DNA from 3 places in the Shewanella frigidimarina NCIMB 400 genome. Region 1 is predicted to be linked to each of the others. Evidence: predicted binding sites of a transcription regulator. Region 1 holds the regulator's gene; each other region holds the start of a gene.
What was found. Region 1 encodes sigma-54, which starts transcription at its own class of promoters, with help from an activator protein. Its sites were predicted from a motif close to GTTGGCACGNNNNTNGNNT; they were not measured.
Positions count from the first base shown of each region.

Region 2: a site for sigma-54 is predicted at 2,177-2,195, ahead of hmpA (NO-inducible flavohemoprotein). Genes of this name have one in related genera too.
Region 3: a site for sigma-54 is predicted at 3,086-3,104, ahead of SFRI_RS20535 (BON domain-containing protein). Genes of this name have one in related genera too.

Region 1 covers NC_008345.1:4,020,883-4,026,272, reverse strand. Annotated here, with positions in the region: gene SFRI_RS17435 (HPr family phosphocarrier protein) at 1-111, opposite strand, end outside; gene rapZ (RNase adapter RapZ) at 132-995, opposite strand; gene ptsN (PTS IIA-like nitrogen regulatory protein PtsN) at 992-1,435, opposite strand; gene hpf (ribosome hibernation promoting factor) at 1,438-1,725, opposite strand; gene SFRI_RS17415 (RNA polymerase factor sigma-54) at 1,751-3,235, opposite strand; gene lptB (LPS export ABC transporter ATP-binding protein) at 3,378-4,109, opposite strand; gene lptA (lipopolysaccharide transport periplasmic protein LptA) at 4,106-4,687, opposite strand; gene lptC (LPS export ABC transporter periplasmic protein LptC) at 4,674-5,234, opposite strand; gene kdsC (3-deoxy-manno-octulosonate-8-phosphatase KdsC) at 5,231-5,390, opposite strand, start outside.
Region 2 covers NC_008345.1:4,389,323-4,394,712, forward strand. Annotated here, with positions in the region: gene SFRI_RS18995 (DUF1499 domain-containing protein) at 1-356, opposite strand, end outside; gene norR (nitric oxide reductase transcriptional regulator NorR) at 494-2,074, opposite strand; gene hmpA (NO-inducible flavohemoprotein) at 2,261-3,442, shown strand; gene SFRI_RS19010 (PP2C family protein-serine/threonine phosphatase) at 3,576-4,733, opposite strand; gene SFRI_RS19015 (MlaC/ttg2D family ABC transporter substrate-binding protein) at 4,743-5,318, opposite strand; gene mlaD (outer membrane lipid asymmetry maintenance protein MlaD) at 5,318-5,390, opposite strand, start outside.
Region 3 covers NC_008345.1:4,760,490-4,765,879, forward strand. Annotated here, with positions in the region: gene SFRI_RS20515 (LacI family DNA-binding transcriptional regulator) at 1-388, opposite strand, end outside; gene SFRI_RS20520 (C40 family peptidase) at 529-1,119, opposite strand; gene SFRI_RS21115 (TetR/AcrR family transcriptional regulator) at 1,180-1,764, opposite strand; gene SFRI_RS20530 (hypothetical protein) at 2,149-2,409, opposite strand; gene SFRI_RS20535 (BON domain-containing protein) at 2,502-3,050, opposite strand; gene SFRI_RS20540 (hypothetical protein) at 3,441-3,917, opposite strand; gene SFRI_RS20545 (sigma-54 interaction domain-containing protein) at 4,188-5,390, shown strand, end outside.

The DNA of each region.
Region 1 (5,390 bases):
TAAGGTGATGTTAGCATCAAAATCCGCAGCTAATACTGCGAGTTTTGTTGCTGCACGGGCATGTAATCCCAATTTATTTGAAATGGTCACTTGGCGTTCAAGTTTGATCATTGACGCGATCCTATGCTCACTTAGTTATTAGTATCACTGATATTTAACTCTCTGTGGCGAGCATTAACCGTGTGTTTACTACCTTGTCTAAACCGTTTAGCTAATTGATCTGCAATATATACCGAACGGTGCTGACCACCAGTACAACCAATCGCGATGGTAAGGTAACTGCGATTATTACGTTCTAGATGTGGCATCCAAGTTTCAAATAGATTTTCAATTTGCCAAATAAACTTATTCACTAATGGCTGACGCCCTAAAAACTCTTGTACGGGTTCGTCTAAACCCGTAAATGGACGCAGCTCAATTTCCCAGTGCGGGTTAGGTAAAAAGCGTACATCAAACATAAAGTCAGCTTCTGTCGGCATTCCGTGTTTAAAACCAAAAGATTCAAAGTTAATCACTAACTCTTTATCAACACTGCCTAATAATATTTGCCTAACTTGGTCGCTTAATTCGTAGATATTTAGTGCAGAAGTGTCGATGTAGTGATCAACAATTTTTGCGATCGGTTCGAGTAAACGGCCTTCTAATTTGATCGCTTCTTGTAGTGAAATATGATTTTTAGATAATGGGTGTAATCGACGTGTTTCGCTGTAACGTTTAAGCAATACTTTGTCATTGGAATTTAAAAAGAAGCTGATAATTTCAGTGTCATTCTCAAGTAGTGCCAATTGGTCTTGAAGCACTTTACCTTGTTCTGCAATGTTACGAACATCAACACTAATCGCAACCAAATCATTGCTACCCTTAAGCTGGGCTAATAATGTGCCAATAAGTGGTAAAGGCAAATTATCAACACAATAATATCCTAGGTCTTCTAATACTCTCAGGGCAACGGATTTTCCTGAGCCCGAACGTCCCGATACTATGACAAGTTTCATGCAGTAATAACCTGATAAAGTTCTGTTGCGTCGTGAGTTTTGCGAAGCTGTTTCAATATTTGCTTATCGCTTAACTTTTGGGCCATGCTTGATAACGTGCCTAAATGTTGTTGGCACTGGTCGGCAGGTACTAACAAAGCAAATAAAAGATCCACGGGCTGTTTATCGATTGCATCAAAGGCAATGGCTTCTTCACATTTAATAAATATCGCGATAGGGTGATCGATGGTCGTTAATCGACCATGAGGTATCGCAATGCCATTTCCTATACCTGTGCTACCCATTTTCTCTCTCGCTAACAGGCTTTCAAAAACCTCTTGCGAAGACAGGGTTGGGTACTGGGCAGCGACTAAATTGCTGATGAGTTCCAGTACTTTTTTCTTACTGCCCGGTGTGGCACAGGTAGTGCATTCCGGCTGCAGAATGGTACAAAGTTCCATCGTTAGTGTTTTGTATTCTTCTCTTTGTGTTTAATTACCTGACGGTCGAGTTTATCGATCAGGGCGTCTATTGCAGCATACATATCAGTATTTTCTGACATTGCGAAAATCTCTGCGCCATTAACGTTGATTTTAGCTTCTGCTTTTTGTTGTAATTTTTCTACATTGAGCACAACGTGTACATTATGGATCTGATCGAAGTGCCGTTCAAGCTTTGAAAATTTACCTTGGACGTATTCACGTAAAGATTCTGTGATTTCGACATGATGTCCAGTCAGACTTATTTGCATAAAAAATCCTCCATTGCCTAGTAGGTTATAAACTCTTACGTTGGTTTGAGGGCGGGATCATCATTGCTTCACGGTATTTTGCAATCGTACGACGCGCAACGTTTATGCCCTGTTCTGCCAGAAGCTGAGCCATTTTACTGTCGCTCAGTGGTTTTTTCTGGTTTTCTGCGGCAACCAGCTTTTTGATAAAAGCACGAATGGCTGTAGATGAGCATTCCCCGCCATCGTCAGTACTGACATGGCTAGAGAAGAAGTATTTTAGTTCAAACAACCCTCGTGGGGTGTGCATATATTTTTGTGTGGTGACTCGTGAAATGGTCGATTCGTGCATCTCTACTGCTTCCGCAATATCATTGAGCACCATAGGCTTCATGGCTTCTTCGCCATATTCAAAAAAGCCTTGCTGAAATTGTACAATGCAATTTGCCACTTTAAGTAAAGTATCGTTGCGACTTTCAATACTTTTAATAAACCATTTAGCCTCTTGCAGATGGCCTCGAATAAATTGACTATCCGACGGGTTTTTACTGCCTCTAGCCATGGCCGCGTATTGCTGATTAACACCAATTTTAGGCATGTTGTCTGGGTTTAACTCTACAACCCAGCGACCATTTTTCTTTAATACAGTGACATCGGGAATAACGTATTCATCATCCATTGGGGTAATTAATAAACCAGGACGAGGATTGAGTGTCTGAATTAGAGTGATTGCGTCACGTAATTCATTTTCTTTTAGTTTTGTTTTACGCATCAATAATCTGAAATCACGGCCAGCAATTAAATCTAAATAGCCTTTAATTAACAAACGAGCATTATCGATATGTGGTGTGTCGTTAGAGAATTGTGCTAATTGAATAAATAGACATTCACTTAAATCACGTGCAGCAACACCAACAGGGTCAAAGTGTTGAACGCGTTTTAATACCGCTTCAACTTCATCAAGTTCCACATTTTCATCACCCATGGCTTCAAGAATATCTTCGGTACTTTGGGTTAAATAACCGCGTTCATCTATGGCATCAATAATGGCGGTGGCAATGGCGAGATCAGTGTCTGAAAATGGGGTAAGATTTTTTTGCCATTCTAAATGTTCGTACAAACCTTCGGTCGTTTCACCTTGAAAGGGCATGTCGTCATCGCGCATGCTCGCACTGCCTGAACCTGACATTGGTGAGGCTGTGTACACTTCGTCCCATGTGGTATCCATGGCTAAATCATCCATGGTTTCTTTGGTCATGGATTCTGCAATGTCGACAGTGGAAGTATCTTTTTCGACATTAACAATGCTGTTGTCACTAAAGTCGGTATCCGCTTGGTCGCGATTTTCCTTTAAGGAGTCTTTTGCTTCAGAAAACTCATCTTCTATTTCAAGCAATGGATTTGAATCTAATGCTTGTTGGATTTCCTGCTGTAGCTCCAATGACGATAATTGCAGTAAGCGAATGGCTTGCTGCAATTGTGGGGTCATGGTTAAGTGTTGACCCATTTTAAGTTGGAGTGACGCTTTCATTTACCGCTTATCCCTAGATGATTTTCAATAAAAATGACAATCTCGAAACTGTAATGGATTGCCATATACATCAATGACATTTAACGTTGTTTAGGTATCGTTCAATGAAATGAGTTAGCTAGACTAAAGGCCAGTAAAGTAACTATAGCTTGAATTGTTCACCTAAGTACACAGCACGAACTTGTTGATTACTTAATATCTCATCAGGTGTGCCTTCGGCGATTAAATTACCCTGGCTAACGATATAGGCCCGCTCACAAACGTCTAGCGTTTCACGTACGTTATGGTCGGTAATTAATACCCCTAAACCCCGATTTTTAAGTTGTTGGATGATTTTTTTAATGTCGATGACCGAAATAGGATCAACACCAGCAAAAGGCTCATCAAGCAAAATAAATTTTGGATTAGCAGCTAAAGCGCGCGCAATTTCAACTCGACGACGTTCGCCACCCGATAACGACATGCCTTGGCTGTCGCGTATGTGAGTAATGTGGAATTCTTCGAGTAGATGCTCAAGTTGCTCAATACGTTGGTCTGTACTGAGCTCTTTGCGAGTTTGCAGTACGGCCATTATGTTGTCGTAAACGGTAAGCTTGCGGAAAATACTGGCTTCTTGTGGTAAGTAACCTATACCTTTGCGGGCGCGCAAATGCATTGGATCGGCAGTAAGGTCGTCATCGTCAATTAATATCCGACCTTTATCGCTTTTTACTAAGCCGACAACCATATAAAAGGTGGTTGTTTTACCTGCACCATTAGGGCCTAAAAGACCGACAATTTGGCCGGTTTTAACCGTTAAGCTCACATCTTTAACAACCTGACGAGCTTTATAGCTTTTTGCTAGATTTTCAGCGGTTAAGGTAATTTGGGTCATGGTTTGATCTGCTTGTTAACAGGGATTTTAGGGAGCTTTTGCTTTGGCGCCGACTCGTCTTGGAAATTCTCTGGTTGAATGATGGTGATTACCCGATCTTGTCCTGTACCAGTACTTTCGGCAATCAGCTCTTGAGCACTGATGTTGTACTTGATTTTATTACCGGTAACCTGGCTACCAGATTGATCCAATTTGGCGTTGCCAGTCAATGTGAGTGTAGTGGTGGCAAGGTCATAGCTAATTTCGTTAGCACTTGCAGTACCAATTTTACCGTCATCTAATTCTTGTGAAAATGTAGCAGGGGTGCCAGTAGCAATTAATCTCTTGCTGGTGCTGTTTTCAGGGGTAAACGCCCGTAACTGATCTGCATTGATATTAATCGTGCCTTGGACAATTGTCACCGGACCATTAAAAACAATTTGATTGTTCTTAATGTCGGCAGACTGACTGGCGGAAGCGATTTTCAATTCTTGTTTCAGATCACCTTGTTTCGCTGTGGCTGGCAAACTCAATATGCAAAGTATGCTACTTAGTAACACAACATTGGCGCGAGTGTGGAGACGATTAATGTGGCTCATATGTTCCTTCTACCTGGCTAAGTAGCGATAATTTTTGCGAATTCAAGTCGGCATGCAAGCCTAAACCTTGAATAATAAACCCTTTACCTTTGATGTACACCATCTCTTGTGAGGTGCCTATCATAGTGGTTAAATCCACCGTAATGGCTTGGGTACTCAGTGACTGTAGAGGTTCTTCTATATCAATGGCATCAATAATAACATTATTTTCTAATGTGACTTTGCTGGTATTTTTATTCAATTGCCCACGGTCTGCACTTAATTGCCATTGTGCTTTACCATTTTCAGGGAAAATGAGGTAGATAGGTTTGGTAAAGTGAGTGATGTCGCTTGAAGCGTAATGCTCCATGTGCTCCGCGCTGACTCGACTTTCGACAAAACCTAGTTGATTGAATTCTGTCGTGCGTAGGTTATCTGCAACAAAATCGGGGCGCTCAATACCGCGTATTTGCACCGCATCCATTTCACTGCGTTTTATTTGTGCTTGCCAGTACAATATAAAAGCAAGCCCAAAAAAAGCAATAATACCTAGCGAAACTCTACTCATATACTCATACCATGAGCACTGGCAAACTTATCTTGGCTTAAGAGTAATAAATCGGTGAGTTCACGCAGTGCGCCATGGCCACCGTTAAGAGTGGTTGTCATATGGCACTGTTGTTTGACAAACGGATGACCATCACCGACACAAACAGCTAGCCCT
Region 2 (5,390 bases), 370 kb from region 1:
GGTGATTGAGTGTTGGTAGTAATATCGTGAATAGGTGGGTATTTCACTGGCTTGATAACCAACGCCATAATGCTTGGCGACAATATAGCTAAGCCCAGTAATAACGCTATTGTAGAGGTTAATATGCCTTTGCCTTTAGCGTTACTGTCTTGCTTAATGGTAAAGCTGGTACCTAATGCCAGCACCGCCACCACCACCACTAAATAACCCAACAGGTTATTGTAATTACGGCTGGCCATAAAGCCGACAATTGGGTCCCACAATCCCAACGACGAGCCAAACACCATCAAAGCCGTAATCGCGACAGAGACGATGGCAACGATCAATGCGATATTGCCTATATTACGTTTTTGCATAACATCCATCCTTTAGAAGACCCTAATTAACCCAACTTATACTGACCTGTTTTTGTCGGAATAAATTTCTGTTCATCGATAATATATTTTCGATTACAGGCTATTCACACAACCTATTTTAGGTTTATACCTTACGATTAATATGCCGCATTTGGATCAAGTCCTAAACGACGCATTGTGCGAATTAAATTGCTTCTATCCAGCTGTAAACTTCTGGCGACAGCGGCTAAATTACCTCGTTCCGTCGCTAATACCGTTTGTATTATTTGTCGTTGGTACTCATCGGTAGAATCGCGTAGTCCAAGGGTTAACACCTGCGATAATGCGGCTGCGGCATTATTGTCGTTGATAATATCAACCTCGGCTATTGCTGGTGCTACTGTATGGCTCACAACAAACTCTGAACCGAGATGAACACGGCTAATGCTAATAATGCTGGCATGACGCCCTTGCTCGCTAATAGCCCTTAACGCAGCACGGCTGAGTAAGTGTTCTAACTCGCGCACATTGCCTGGCCAATGGTATTGGGTTAACTGCTCAATCGCTGTTTGTTGCAATCTTAGTTTCGCGACGCCAAGCTGATGTTGGCTTTTTTCTAAAAAATAGCCTGCCAGTAAAATAACGTCTTTACCACGCTCGCGTAATGGTGGTACAGGTAAAGGATACACACTCAAGCGATGATATAAGTCAGCCCTAAAGCGACCTTCTTTGACTTCTAACTGTAAATTACGGTTAGTTGCGGCAACAATTCTGACATCTACTACGATGATATTATCGCTGCCGACACGTTGAATTTCACCATTTTGCAGCGCACGTAACAACTTAGCTTGCACGGCAAGCGGTAACTCACCCACTTCGTCTAAAAATAGCGTCCCACCATCGGCTAATTCAAAGCGGCCACGACGATCACTTACCGCACCAGAATACGCGCCTTTTACATGGCCAAAGAGTTCACTTTCAACAATGCTTTCTGGCAATGCAGCACAGTTAATTTGCACTAGCGGTTGCTCACTGCGACGTGATTGCTGATGAATACTTTTGGCAACCAGCTCTTTACCCACACCAGTTTCGCCAGTGATTAATACTGATAGATCACTGACAGCAACGGTATTTATCTCTGACAATAAATCCGTAATTGCGACACTGTTACCAATAATACTCGACGGGCCAGCAGTCGCTAACATGCACTGCGCCACTTGATGATTACGTTCCACTTGAACTTCTAACGCTTCAATATGTTCACTGGTACTAATCGCAGCGGCCACAGCGGCAATATAAGCACGGGTTTCGGTTGGGTTAAGCGAATCAAAGCTACCGGCTTTCATGGCGTCTAAAGTTAAAACGCCCCACGCTTTACCATCGATATAAATGGTACTGCCCATACAGTCATGCACGTGCAATTGTTCACTGCCATCATCAACTAAACCGTCATAGGGATCGGGCAGCGTTGAGTCGGCATCAAAGCGGGTAATATGTGGGTTAGCTAAAATTTGCTGTAAGCGTGGATGGTGGTTAATCGAAAACTGTCTGGCGAGGGCTTGCTGCTTTAGCCCTACAACGGCTACTGGCACTAAATGATCATGTTTAAGTTTCAACAAGGCCACTACGTCGCATGGGATAGCGCGCTGAATCGCTAAAATCAGCCGTAAGTAACGCTCCGATTTTATCAGGTCACGATTTAAGTCTTCTACAATGTCGATAAAGGGAACAATATTCATAATATGTCAAATTAACCCAATTTAGGTTAATTTGACATATATATTGATCTAGGTCAAATTAACCTTTATATAATTTATATGTTTGAAATCAGCTGGATAAATGTTGGCACGTTATGTGTAATGTCTGCATATACAAGGTAATTGATTGAAGCTTATCGCTATTTTACTCCCTAAGAGGAATCACGAATGTTAGACACTGCAACTGTTCAAATAATTAAGGCCACTGTTCCCGCGTTACAACTGTACGCCAATGACATTACCAGCCATTTCTATCCATTACTGTTTGCACAGCATCCTGAAGTATTGCCTTATTTCAATCAAACTAACCAAGGTAAAGGTACTCAACCTAAAGCACTTGCTAACGCTGTGATTGCTTATGGTGCCAATATTGATGCGCTCGGTAACCTAAGCGAAGCCGTCAGTAAAATCGTTCAAAAGCATGTTGCATTAGGCATTTTACCTGAACAATATGACGCTGTTGGCAGTTGTTTAATACAAGCCATTAAAGCCGTACTCGGTGATGCTGCAACAGACGAAGTGATTGATGCTTGGACCAAAGCTTATGGCCAATTAGCCAACATATTGATTGCGGCGGAAGAGTCAATTTATACAGCTAAAGAACAACAACAAGGTGGCTGGCGTGGCGAACGTGACTTTATTTTAGTCAAACGTGTGGATGAAAGCTCAGTAATTACCTCATTCTACTTTCAGCCATTTGATAACCAAGGGTTGCCAAACTTTGAAGCTGGGCAATTTCTGACCTTGGTATTTGATGATATCGACGGTGTATCAATGCGCCGTAATTACAGCTTATCTGACTCTACAGGCAAAGATTATTTAAGAATTAGCGTCAAGCGTGAACCTAATGGTGTGGTATCAAATCACTTACATAACAACATTCAGCTAGGTGATAAAGTGAAACTACGTGCCCCAAGTGGCGATTTCACCTTACGCAAAAATACCAAACCGCTAATTTTACTCACTGGCGGTGTGGGCATTACTCCTGCGATTAGTATGCTCAATACTGAAGCCGGTTCAGGACGTGATATTCGCTTTATTCATGCGGCCATTAATAGTGATGTCCATGCGTTTAAACACCATGTAGATCAACTAGCCTCAACACATGACCACATCAAACCTTTGTATATATACAGCCAGCCAGAACAACATTGCCAGCCTCATGCCACTGGGTTCATTGACGCATCATTGATTGCAGAGCAGCTACCAGCAGACCGCGATGTAGAATTCTATCTGCTTGGCCCTACTGGTTTTATGAAAGCAGCATTGGCCATTGCCACCAGCTTAGGTGTACCAGCAAGCCAAATTCATTATGAATTCTTTGGTCCAGCTGAAGCATTAACCGCTTAATAGCCCAACAAACAAAAGCCCTGACCATTAGGTCAGGGATTTTTATTAACCTGTAGAATTAAAATGGAATATCGTCATCCAACTCGTCATTCCACCAGCGATTCAACTCGTTAAAAATATCGAGTGAATGATCTTAAATAAACTGGATTGCGCACATGGTCAAATCATCCTGAAATTCAGAAAAACCACAAAACTTTTTCATTTTCTGCTCAAGAAATTCCAGCATAGCCTCGGGTTCGTCAGGTGCTGCGCTGATGGCTTTTTCTAAGCGATCGAAACCAAATAATTCTTTGTGAGCATTTTGTGTTTCGATGACCACATCGGTATACACAAACAAGATATCACCCACATCAACACTGACCCGGTAAGTATCCCAGTTTTGCTCACGCAACACCCCAATAGGAATACCGCCTTGATCTAGGGCAACCAGCCTGTTGGCTTTTTTCAAATAGGCATGAGGATGACCTGCATTAGCATAAACCAGTTCTTTTTCGTTGAAATTATAACGTAATACTGTGGCGGTTAAAAAACTGCCGCGTGGCTTTTTAGTGAAGAAATGCTGATTGATATAATTAAGTACTTCAGAAGAACTACTGCTTAAATCTTTCGGTTCAAAGGTACGTAAGATAGCATCTATCATTGCCGTTTCTACAGCAGCAGCAGGGCCATGGCCCGATACGTCGGCAATAATCATTCCGATATCGCCTTGGGCTTCAGGGCGAGTTTTGCCAAGATCGACAATGTCTAAATAATCGCCGCCAGCACCTTTCATCGCTTTATAGGTGTAAGCCATTTTGACAGAACTGAGTTCGATATTCTTGTCTGGCAACATCAACTGTTGTAAGCGTGAAATTTCCTCTATCTCGTCGCGGATCCACACTTGGGCAGCATTAAGTTGCGATGAGGCTTCGGAAAACTGAAAACTTTTTAACTGATACAAAAGCTTAAAATACAACGAGCTAACATGCTGAGATTCAGTTCCTTCAGGTAAATCGAGCAGAATGATACAGTCAAACAAGCTCGATTCTTTACCAAAAGGCAATGCCCAGCACACTTTACCATCGTCATTTAATGGCAAAATTTCTGCAATACTGTGTTGAAACGACAATGCTTGAAATTGTTGATAGAGCCTACTGTAATGCTCATCGCACAAGGATGAAAAATTACAACTAACTTGGCCGTTTTTTTTAATTAAGTAATAATGGAACTCACTTAATGTGACCGCCAAATTGGTTTTAAACCATAATGTTTCATCAATAATGCTGTTAGCTAGCGCTCTGTCTATGTTCAAGGGAATACCTTACGTTTGGGCTAATTTAGCAGCAAGGGCTTCATTCAAACCAGAGACACCGCTTTTTTTCAAAGTACTTTTATAGTCGTTACTAAAAGTACGGATCATCGATAAACCTTCAGCAACAAAATCGTAAATTTTCCACTCATTATTACGCTGATAAAGCTGATACGAAACCGGAATAATATTTTCTTTGGTATGAATTTCGGTATCTACCGATGCATAAACCTTTTTCTTAATGGTTTCATTGGTGTAATCAACCGTTTGATTATCATATTGTTCTAGTAGCACAATATAGGTATCAACTAATACGCCTTTTAATAACACCATAAATTGGCGTTTTTCAGTATCACTTGCCTGTCTCCAATACTTACCTAACACCCGTTGTGCAGAGGCTTGTATGTCAACATGCTTTTCAATCACATCACTGAGTGATTGCTTTTTCTGTTCAACTGACAAGGTACTATCTGATGCGATACTAATGATATCTGTCACACCTAATTTAACGCGTTCTGTCGGTTCTTGTACCGCAAAAGCTACAGACGGCATCACTAACATCATGATTAAAAAAATTATTGATTTCATTATTTATCCTGACTAAACATATACTTGCTTATTAACTCTTCTATGCTGATTGATGATTCTGTTTCTATAAAC
Region 3 (5,390 bases), 740 kb from region 1:
GAGGACGACCATAACAAATAAAGCCATCGACAAAATCATTTACGCTATTCACATTGTCAGAACTGCCAGAAAACAACAGTAAATTAATTTTATGTTGCTCAAAAACGGCCGCAACACCTTTCATAAACTTACTGGCCACAGGATCTGACACCATGTATTCAATACTGTCCGATAATACCAATGCTACTGTATCAAATTTGCCACGCCTTAAAGATTGCGCGGCTTTATTGGGTCCAAAATATCCTAGCTCGTTACAGGCAGCTAGAATGTCTATACGGCGTTTTTCCGACAGCTGATCTGGACGATTAAACGCATTAGATACCGTCGCATTCGACACACCTAATTCTTTGGCAATACTTTTTAAGGTCCAATGCTTGGAGTCTGGCATAACGGGTCCGTTTACGTCGTGGTTTTAGCCTATATAGCTATACATAACATGAATGTATCGATGCAAGTCGATGAAAAAACTCAGATGTTGGCCTAGCGTTGAAGCGAAAAACCGCCCCAGCGAGTTAGACTGTTACCAAATTATAAATCGTCTTGCTGCTGAACATGCTCAACCAAGCTGGCGATCGACATATTTTGTTCAACTGTTGGTTTTTTTAAGCGTTTTGCAAACCAAAAACGAGGCTTCCAATAGATATTATTTAAACTCGAAATTTTTACCCCTTTTTTAGTCGAGGCATGTAAAAATCGGTCATTGCCCATGTAAATACCGACATGACGAACGGTTCGATTGGTTTTAAAAAAAACTAAATCGCCAGTCTGTAACTGATTACGCGGTACTTCTTTGCCTAAAATACGTTGAGAGTTCACAGTACGAGGCAACTTGTCGCCAACAATATTCAGGTAGGCTAAATACACAAACCCTGAACAATCTACGCCATTTCTACTCAGGCCACCTAAACGATATGGAGTGCCTTTCCATTGGTTATGAAAACTCAATAGGTTTGACTCACTCCACTTGGGAGGTTCTGGCTTAAGCATGGGAGGAACCACCACGGGCTTAGGTGCGACAACCACAACAGGAGAAGACGCACACGCAGACAACAACAGCACTAAACAACTAAACAATAATCTTTTAGCCAATTCAACCCACTCCAAACCCCGAAAAATCATCCGAAATATAAATTCTTTGTTCGTAATACACAATCAAAATAACCGCTGCACCGCTTAGTGTTAACGAGTCATCATTTGCATGCACTGCACTAAAGCCCGTTTAGCCGCCATTTTATCGACTTTAATTTGGCAGCGTAGCATAGTTCCTTGCCAGTTTGACCAAAAAACACTCGCCAATGTTGATGCCGGTAAGTCCGCACGAATATGTCCTTGTTGTTGCCCTTGCTGAATAAGTGCACTCAATAAGGCGATCCATTGATCATAAAGCTGATTCAAGGTTTGATGCAGTAACGGCGACAGGCTACTGACCTCAACCATTAAGTTACCCATCAAGCAGCCACGCGGTTCACTGCCACTAAACAGCTCATCAATCAGTTGATGATATCCATTTAGCACAGTAGACAAATTGGCTTTAAAATTCACGCCTGGATCGATAGCGATAGGTTGAATGCGCTGCTGGAAATAATGTTCAGCCACAGTTGCAGCAAACGCTTCTTTACTGGCAAAGTAATGATAAAAAGAACCTTTAGGAATACCCACTTCGTCGAGAATTAATTTAATACCTACTGCGCTATAACCGTGTAACGCAAAAAGCTTTTCACCTACGACGCATATTGACTGTCTACTCGCTGCACTTTTATTCATTTACCCTCCATTTTTTAGTGATAGGATAAACAAGAATAGACCAGTCGGCTAATTTTAGTTACTGATAAGCTAAAACATGCGCTTTTATCTTTAGATGATTCAACAAAATTGTCCCATCAATGCTCTATTTCTGGATCAATCCATCATCTCTATACGCAACCAAAATATGTTTCCGACAAAGCTTAAGATCAGTAGTGGACTTTGAAAAACCATGTTCTATCAGCACCACGGCATTAAATGCAGCTGTAACCACGCAGGCTTTTCAACATAACGTAATGACTATCGGCCAGATTTCTTATAAGCAAAAAATCTACCCAAGATGGAACAGAAAAAACATTCAATATATGGGTAAATACTGCTTGTACCACCCTGAATAAAACGGAGTTAACCACTATGGGTATTATTGGCTATCGACTCTTTCAATAACTGCATATTTTCATCACGCTGATCAGAATAGCTATTATCCATATGCTCATCGACTAGCTGTTCACAACGCTTTTGGGCTTCATATTGCTTGAGGGGATCCACTTCTTTATCAGTTTGCGCTTGGCACAATACATTGCCACAGCCAGATAGTAACAACACACTTGCCAACGCTAGCCACGACATGACATTTAACAGCGGTTTTATCACATGGTTTGTCATAGAAAAGAGCATCCTTAAGTCACCACTTCACATACTTATTTTAGGCATAAAAAAACCAGCCCGAAGGCTGGTTTTAAGTATAACCGAATAAATTATCCTGTTACACGTAACTCATCGACTACATCTTTAACGTCATCGGTATTTTTAGCGATGGTTAATGCTAAATCACGTTCTGCATCGCTCGACACAGTACCTTTTAAGGTCACGACACCATGTGCGACATCAACGTTAATATCGGTGCCCGACACGTCAGCGGAGAATAGTAATCGCGTTTTCACTACGGTAGCGACTTTCGAATCGGTTAGTGATTCACTTAAATCCTTGCTGTCTTTATCATTGTGCTTCATCACCGAAAGCTCATTGTTAACGTCTTTCACGCCATCTAAGCTTCTAATTAACTCTCCGGCAAGTGACTTATCAACACTGCTGTTAACTTTACCTGTTAGGGTCACGTTACCATCATGTACGTCGGTATTAATATCAAATGAATTCAGATTAGTATTTAACAAAAGTGTGGTTTCAGCTTTACCATCGATCCACGCATCTTTTGCATCATCTTGCCAATCTTGTGCTGCATTTGCACCAAATGCCATTGAACCTAACACAATGCTCATTACTACTGATAATGTGGTCTTTTTCATAAAGTTTTCCTCCGTTGTTAATCTCAAGGATTATAATGCGCGAACCATGCCAACTTCCATAACCAACTGTTAAAGTTAACAATAACTGGTTTTAGCGTTTATTTTAATAAACTTTATGGACAACGATATCGGACTTTTTTACCGACACTAGGTAAATTTTTCATCGTCGCAATGGGTGTTAATGGATCTCAATGTAGATTCGCAAAATCAACCTGATATCTCATTCAATAAACTCTCTAAATATTGAGACTATGGCTTATTCAATAGGCACAAGAGCATTATGTTGCCAGTCAGAAAAACACGCGCTAGCCACAAATTAACAGCACCTCGAATACTAAAAAGCGCATGACAATATTGATTATCATGCGCTTTTTTAGTGCGTGCATATGACTAGGTATGAACAACGGAGAGATTTTTCATAGTGTCACAGCTCATTTGTAACCAAGCAATACCTTCGGCAAGTTGGCTAGCAACACGCTGATTTTTAGTTTTTCTAGCTGCTTGCTTTAAATGAACCAAGACTTGTTGTTCCGTTTCAACCAATACCGCTATCACTTGGGGTAACGGCTGCTGTTGTATAACTTGTTCGGCCTTAGCATAGTGGCGACGTGAGGATTGTTGATGGTAAGTTTGGCTATCTATCGGCCTTGCTTGGCTTGAACGCACCACGCTAAACAATGGTGTTAAACGATCCAGCATGCATTTTCGAATGTCGGCCATGTGGATAAAAATTCGTTTGATGTTGTAATCGTCGGTCCCCAATGTGGCTTGGACATAAAATTGTTGTCCTTCCTGGCATAAATCAATAGCCTCATGCAATAGCCATACATCGGACTCAGCCTGTTCGTCTCGAGTAAATGATTTCAATGTAAATCCTCCTGCATTCGATAATTTTACTGGCACTTTGTTGGATGGGTTGTGTAACATATACGGGTACAGCACACCTTATTAAGCAAAAACTAAACCATGAACACCCCATGTACATGGGCAAAAATTAATTAACCTTCTAATAGTTAAAGTTATTATAATTTGTCCGGGTCTGAGTTAATTACCTAATTACACGGAATGATTACTTGTGATTGTCAACACGACATCACTGGTAAACATTAGACTTAACACCACAGGGAGTGAATCGGTATGCCACGTCCAACACTTTTTTATCATCTACACCGTCGTCAAGAAGGTGAAGCACGACTCCTTGCCTTGCCGAGTTGTCAGCACTTTAATAAGATTGCTAGTTCAGTTGACCAGCCCTGGTTAGACCAACTGCACAGTAACTCGATAGATGTTGCGATCATTGAATTATCACAGTTAAGCCAACTAGAATACGCAGAGTTAACTGACAGTGCGTTAATGTCGGATATTGAGTTCATCTTCTTAAGCGAAGGTAAACCGAATCCTAACTTAGATCATTTAATGTCAAAAAGTGCTGGTTACCATTTTCGCCAGCCTTACGATGCCGATGCAATTAACGATACCTTAGAAGACTTTGCCCAAGACTTGCAGTCGCAATCGACTAAGTTAAAACAGCCCCTTTCGAGTGAACTAGACCAATACGGTTTATTGGTTGGTTCATCGCGGTCAATGCACAAGTTGTATCGTACTATTCGCAAAGTTGCCGTCACCGAAAGCAACGTACTTATTGTCGGTGAAAGCGGTGTCGGTAAAGAGCTTGTAGCCAACACGATTCATTTGGCCAGTAACCGAGTCAATCAACCGTTTATCGCCATCAACTGTGGCGCATTAAGCCCTGAATTGGTCGACAGCGAACTGTTTGGCCATGTAAAAGGCGCTTTTACCGGTGCTCATCGTGATCACCGCGGTGTGTTCGAGCAAGCTGAAGGTGGTACCTTATTTCTTGATGAAGTCACCGAAATGCCATTGGAACATCAAGTCAAATTGCTACGCGTACTCGAAAACAATGAATATCGTTCTGTTGGCTCACAACACCTTAAAAAAGCCAATGTTCGCATTGTGGCTGCAACTAATCGCGATCCAGCTGACGCTATTGATGCTGGCCGTTTTCGCGAAGATTTATACTTTCGTTTAGCGCATTTTCCTATCCACGTGCCACCATTACGCGATCGTAACGATGACATAACGGGTTTAGCCCAACACTTTCTAGCCTATCGAAATACCGCTGAAAAACTCACTAAAACCTTTTCGGATGATGCTCTTAAACTTATCCAACAACAGAAATGGTCCGGAAATGTCCGCGAATTAAAACACGCAATAGAACGTGCATATATTTTGGCAGAAGATACCATTCTACCTAGCCATATCACGGTGACACCTCTAGAACCATCAACAGAACCTTTAGCTGACGATGTACAAATACCT